DNA from 3 places in the Shewanella sp. 10N.286.51.B7 genome. Region 3 is predicted to be linked to each of the others. Evidence: predicted binding sites of a transcription regulator. Region 3 holds the regulator's gene; each other region holds the start of a gene.
What was found. Region 3 encodes LexA, which represses DNA repair genes until DNA is damaged. Its sites were predicted from a motif close to TACTGTATNNNNATACAGTA; they were not measured.
Positions count from the first base shown of each region.

Region 1: BCU84_RS14205 (YebG family protein) is a predicted target of LexA. The motif match lies at 1,138-1,157, and genes of this name have one in related genera.
Region 2: BCU84_RS05930 (DNA topoisomerase III) is a predicted target of LexA. The motif match lies at 972-991, and genes of this name have one in related genera.

Region 1 is NZ_MCUF01000049.1:56,756-59,033, forward strand. Features, by position in the region: gene BCU84_RS14195 (paraquat-inducible protein A) at 1-185, opposite strand, end outside; gene BCU84_RS14200 (paraquat-inducible protein A) at 310-939, opposite strand; gene BCU84_RS14205 (YebG family protein) at 1,169-1,459, shown strand; gene BCU84_RS14210 (GAF domain-containing protein) at 1,480-1,938, shown strand; gene proQ (RNA chaperone ProQ) at 2,208-2,278, shown strand, end outside.
Region 2 is NZ_MCUF01000023.1:148,868-151,145, reverse strand. Features, by position in the region: gene BCU84_RS05940 (dienelactone hydrolase family protein) at 1-290, shown strand, start outside; gene BCU84_RS05935 (hypothetical protein) at 459-641, opposite strand; gene BCU84_RS05930 (DNA topoisomerase III) at 1,055-2,278, shown strand, end outside.
Region 3 is NZ_MCUF01000020.1:10,392-12,669, reverse strand. Features, by position in the region: gene plsB (glycerol-3-phosphate 1-O-acyltransferase PlsB) at 1-311, opposite strand, end outside; gene lexA (transcriptional repressor LexA) at 730-1,347, shown strand; gene BCU84_RS03510 (SulA-like leucine-rich domain-containing protein) at 1,344-1,850, shown strand.

The DNA of each region.
Region 1 (2,278 bases), on a different contig from region 3:
CCTTGGTTAGTTAGCATTGTGATTGGGTAAATATTAGCGGGTATTAATAATATGGCGGCGGTAATTAGTAATGCCCAGCTTTGCTGTAGGCTTTGATAATTGCGCGGCTGAATTTTAGAATGGCAACGACTACAACGCCCTTGGTCGATAGGGTTAATATTGCGACATGTACCACAAAGCGTCATGCCAATATCTTTACCTTGTTGGCCAAGATTGGATTTATTAGTGGCGTTATCTTCTTGCAACGTCTTTGTCTCAGTACTTGTAGACTCAGTACACGTTGACGCTTGAGTCGTTGAGTGTGAAGTATTATTCGTCATGAACCATTCTCCACATATGTTCTAAGTTATATTCTCGCTGTAAGAACAGGATAACCAAAAATAACATCCCAAAACAAAAAGTGCCCATGCCTAAATAGATATCTGAAAAGTCAGATAAATTGAATGCTGCGACTAAAAAAGAAATGACATAGATTTCTAACATTGTTAATTGAGAAAGTACGCCATGGTTTTTCAGCAATTTACGATACGTCTGTTGCCAAAAAGCTGAATGAAGTCGGCGCTTTACAATGATAATTTGCAGCAATATCGACAATATAAGTAATCCTGGAGCGACGACCGCTGCAGCGATAACGGCGACAGCAACAATCCAGTAACCCTGAACCCAAACAGCAAATGCACTTTCATAAACTGTGGTTGCTCGAATACTGCCTAAAAAATGTATTTCAAGCACGGGAAGAAAATTAGCAGGGATATAAAACAGAATGGCTGCAATACATAGAGCAAGCATGCCATTTAAAGAGCAATATGGCACATCATACAGTGCCGTATGACAACGTGGACATAATGCACGAACATTAGAGGGCAAAGCACGGCGCTGCACAGCTAAATCACAAGAGCGGCACAATATAATAGTGTCTTGATCTAAATTTTTGGGCATATAAAAGCTAAAACCATCCATTTAGTAAATATGAGCAGCGAAACAATGATCCAAGTTGAGACATATTATAGCCACTTATTGCGACTAATTATGACCACTATCTGAGTTTATTCATCATGATTCGAGTTACAATGAAATGAGATAATACCAGAATAATCAGAATACTTGCATCAGAAGTTAGTTCTATGACACTCTATGCACTGTATATAAAAACAGTAAGAGGTTAATCATGGCGGTAATTACAAAGTTTGTCGTGGTCAGAGAAGGGGTGGAAAAGATGACGTTCACATCTAAAAAAGAAGCCGATGCCTATGACAAAATGCTCGATATTGCGGATAACTTAGTTCCTTTTATTACTAGCGCAGAGTTAAAAATTGACGAAAATAGTGTTGAGAAACTTGCTTTTTATCTTGCATCTAATAAAGATGAACTCGCAAATCTACTCAAAGGCGTCGTAAAAGCTAAGCCTGCAGCTAAACCTGCAGCCAAAAAAGCACCCAAAAAAGCGGCAGCAGAATAAAAGAATAGTTAGGAAGTAAAATGAAAGCTGAAATGTATGACACCTTGAACAGACAAGTGTTGGCCTTAATGGAAGGCGAAGACGACTTAATTGCTGGTATGGCAAATTTCTCAGCCTTATTAAATGACAATTTGGATGATATCAATTGGGTTGGCTTTTATATTAAGCGCAACGACCAATTAGTGTTAGGACCATTTCAAGGAAAAGTTGCTTGTACACGCATTGTGATTGGCAAAGGTGTATGTGGCACAGCTGCAGCCTTAGATGAAACTCAACTTGTTGAAGATGTCCACCAATTTGAAGGTCATATTGCTTGCGATGCAGCCAGTAATTCGGAAATTGTAGTGCCAGTTCATGACGGGAAAAATGTCATAGCAGTGTTAGATATTGATAGTCCTTCTTTGAATCGTTTTGATAAAGATGATCAAAAAGGCTTAGAAATCTTAGTTAAAAGCTTCGAATCTTGCTTATTTGCTTAATTTGCGAACAAATAAGCTAAATTGCAGGTCGCAATCGCTGACATGGGCTTTATAATACTGAGCTGCACGCATTACTATGTTTAAAATTTATTTACTGTAAATATGCAGGCAAGTAAGTTAATTTGTTAGGGCATGTTTCAATTGCTTTAGCAATCATGTAGGAAATGCTAATTTGAACGTTAAGCAAGACTCTGTTTAACGAAAGATAAACGACTGTAACTAGCTAAGATAGCTATAAACCAGTCCCCTTATATAACGTGGAAGTAAAAATGGAATCAACAGACAAGTTGACCGACACCAACGCAGTTTTAGCGTATTTATATGAAACATTTCCTTTATG
Region 2 (2,278 bases), on a different contig from region 3:
ATTTGCTTACCGCAGGCGTGCCTTTTTATGGAACACCCGCTAAGAAAGAACTCCGAGAAAATATTAAAGCCTCATTGATGGTACAACTTGGTGAAGAAGATGAACGGGTTAATAAATCTTGGCCAGATTATGAAGCTGACTTAAAGCGGTTAAATGTGCCATACCAAATGCACATGTATAAGAATGCCAAGCATGGATTTCATAATGACTCTACATCACGCTTTGATGAAGCGAATGCAAAGCTTGCTTGGGACAGAACCATTGCATTTTTTAATCAAGAATTGGCTTAAGTCGCACTTGATGGCTCACTGAGATGTGGTGATGACAAGACATAAAAAAGCAGTGCAAGCACTGCTTTTTTTTATGCCATTGACTTAAGTGTTAACGCAACGGCGTAAGTCTTTTAATCCTGATAGATGTAATGCGTGTTAATACACCTTTTAAGCTATCACCGAGATTTAAAATACGCAGGTGAGCATATCCACAAGTTCAGTTTCAGTTGTGGGCATTTTAGCCAGCTCAATCATTTCAGGCGAACCGCCATTTAGCATATAAGCACTGGTTGTTAAGTGGTCATGGTGAAACCATTTACCGTTAACACAAACGTCGGTATAGCACTTCTCACATTGCTTCAATTCCATAACGGGCTCCTGACCTCATTTTCTGCGTTAACTAAAACTATCTCAAGAATTTGTTCGCAATCATGATCTGGATCAACTTTATTCCAGCTTTAATCAAGCAGGGAAAGATGATTTGATTGTTTAAAGAGGCTAAATGAGTCAATTGTATGGCTATTGGAGCTAATTTATATTGTTTATAAATCGATTATGAAAATTTACTACAATAATTGGCGCGCGTTAGCGCGAGAGTTAGTTAGATTTGCTTTATAAATGTTATCTGGTGTTCGACACGAGTTATTTATATTCATTTATTGTTTTCGATAAATTATTTCTTGAATGACTATTAAAATGCACTGTAATTATATACAGTAAACTAATTCTGATGAAAAAGCCTGCTTAAAAGTGCTTTAACGATTTTTGATGGTTTGAACTAAATGATCCTTTATATTGCCGAAAAACCTAGTTTAGGTCGTGCCATAGCCGATGTATTACCTAAGCCTCACAAAAAAGGTGATGGTTACATCATGACAGCCAATGGTGATTGCGTGTCTTGGTGCGTGGGACATTTATTAGAACAAGCAGAACCCGATGCTTATGATCCCGCTTATAAGTCGTGGCAATTAGCTCACTTGCCAATAGTGCCACAGCAATGGAAGTTAAAACCTAAATCAAAAACACGCTCTCAGCTAAGCACATTAAAAAAACTGATAAAACAGGCATCAAGTCTGGTTAACGCAGGCGATCCTGATAGAGAAGGGCAATTACTGGTTGATGAAGTGATATCCCATTCTGGTATTAAAGCCGATAAAATTAGCCAAACTCAGCGGCTACTCATCAGTGATTTAAACCCTTCTGCAGTAAAAAGAGCATTAAACCAAATGCGCAGCAATAAAGAGTTTGTGCCGCTCTCAACTTCAGCGCTGGCGCGTAGTCGCGCTGATTGGTTATACGGCATGAATATGACTCGTGCATATACCATTCAAGGTAGAAAGGTCGGTTATCAAGGGGTTTTGTCGGTCGGTCGGGTACAGACTCCAGTGCTTGGTTTAGTTGTTAGACGTGACGAAGAAATTGCTCATTTTGTGCCAAAACCGTTTTACGATGTGTTAGCTCATCTTATCACTCAAGAAAATCAAACCTTTACGGCTAAATGGAAACCCAGTGAAGCCTGTCAGCCCTACATGGATGAAGAAGGGCGAGTGCTGGCTAAAGGGCTTGCTGAAAATGTGGTTGGCCGTATCACTAATCAACCTGCTGAAGTCACAAAACTGGAAGCTAAGAGTAAACGTCAAAACCCACCATTACCTTACAGTTTATCTGCGTTGCAAATTGACGCTGCAAAGCGTTTTGGGATGAGTGCCAAGGACGTGTTAGATACGTGTCAAAGCTTGTATGAACGCCATAAACTGATTACTTACCCACGTTCTGATAGCCGTTATTTGCCGGTTGAGCAACATGGTTTAGCGCCGCAAGTTATTAATGCAATATCCAAAAATAATCCGTCACTAACTGCAAAAGCGGATTCACCAAATAGCAAACTTAAATCCAAAGCGTGGGATGACAAAAAAGTCGATGCTCATCACGCGATTGTACCAACAGAAAAAGTCACTAATTTGGCCAATTTATCCAGTAAAGAAGCCAAGTTATATTCACATATT
Region 3 (2,278 bases):
TTGGCGACAAATTTCTCACCACTGTGGCGCTTGCCAAATAGCGGCTTACGTCCTTCAACACAGACAATTCTTGGGGTATTTAAACCATCAACATCCAGTCTTTCATAAGGACTTGGTAAGCCAAACTTAGCCGACATTTCATGCAAAGCAGCAATGTCACTCAGCGACTCTGTCTTCATGACATAGACCACTGGCTTTTCTGGATCTAGATTTAAGTCAGCGAACGGATCTTCAGGCACAACAACACTGTGTACCATTAATTTCTGAATCCAACGCAACGATTTAGCAATGATAGAATCTGGTTTTAGCATGAGTATTCGCATTATCTACAACGATTTATTGCGCATAGGATACCAGAATCTAGATGGGATTCACTAACCTGCTTATCTGTATTTAACAATTGAGCAGCAATATGAAGGCCATTAGCTGAAAATAATTAAGCAATTCCAACGCTGATTTATGCTGGACGAAATGCATCAACAGTACTGTATAAATATACTGTATCGACCTAAAACCTCTCTGTTAAGTACTAATATTAAAATTAGTACTAATAAAAAGCACACATCCCCCAAAACAGTCAAGAGATTGATTTATATAAACTAAAACCCAATGCCACATAATAAAAACAACAATAAACCAGCAGATACCATAAATTTCATTGGTTAATACTTGCGCGACCAAAGATACTGTATATAATGACAGTCACTGTATAAAAAAACAGGAATCAATATGAGACCTTTAACGCCACGACAAGCTGAAATTCTAGAACTAATTAAATGTAATATTGCTGAGACAGGTATGCCACCGACTCGTGCAGAAATTGCCACTAGATTAGGCTTTAAAAGTGCTAACGCTGCCGAAGAACATTTAAAGGCGCTGGCGAAGAAAGGCTGTATCGAAATTATTCCTGGTACTTCACGCGGAATCCGCATGATTCAGGAAGAAGAGGAAGTTGAAGAAGGCCTCCCTCTTATCGGACAAGTTGCAGCAGGTGAACCTATTCTTGCGCTGGAACATGTTGAACAATACTTCCAAGTTGATCCTGAAATGTTCAAACCAAATGCTAATTTCTTACTACGAGTTCGTGGCGACAGTATGAAAGACATTGGCATTATTGAAGGTGACCTATTAGCTGTTCACAAAATGCAGCAAGCTAAAAATGGTCAGGTGGTCGTCGCTCGTGTAGATGATGACGTCACAGTTAAACGTTTTGAAAAGAAAGGCAACGTTGTTTATCTGCACGCAGAAAATGAACAATATTCGCCGATTAAAGTAGATTTAACATGCCAGAGCCTGACAATTGAAGGGCTTGCAGTTGGCGTTATCCGAAATGGAGGTTGGTTATGAACACATTATTAGGTAATGCACCACGTCATCCAGGCTTATGGGTCGATATGACATCAACAACTGCGCCAGTTAAACAAGGCATTGAAACTAAGCAAAGTGCCAACCAAGGCTTAACTGAGTTAACCCAGTTGTGCAGCCATTTGGCCATTTTAAGCCAGCAAGGTCGTTGGATTGTACTGATTAATCCTCCGCATATTGGCTATAAACAAATATTGGCTAACGCTAACGTTCGCATGGATCGTGTTTTACTTGTTCACACTAAAGATGAAGTAGAAACGCTTTGGGCGATGGAAAAAGCACTAACAAGTGGTACTTCCAGTGCCGTTATTACTTGGACTACACCACTAGATGCGCGTGATAATCGACGCATTCAATTGGTTGCTAAAGGCGCATTAGCACAAGGTGTCATCATTGAAGATGTAAATACTCACTTACATGATGAACATATGGGTGCCAATACTTCTGTAACACCAACAAGCTTAAATTTATCTGCTTTTCACTAAACAAATCTCTCTTTAAAAAGCCCTTCATTTATGTGAAGGGCTTTTTTTTGCGCCTTTTTTCAGCAAATTAGATGATAAAGTGATCTTGATCAATATTTAATCTCCAAGTAATGTAGTTAACAAGAGAGTAACAATTTGCTGTCACTCTTGAGTTTATAAAATGATAAAAAGCTACAAAACGCTGTAAAGATTGTGCTGGTACCATGCGGTATAGAAAGCCTTGAATAAAAAGCGTCAATTTAAGAATTGAAAAGTTCAGTATTAGGTACAAGTGTGGCCACCATAAACCAATAGAATAATCGAGTATTGATACTCGCAGCCACCGTGTACTTTGAAGTGATCAAACTTTTTCGGGAATAGAGAAGTTTGCATAGAGCAGAGTATTACTGTGTGACTTTTCCTTGTTGTTATTGCAAATCGCAATTGGC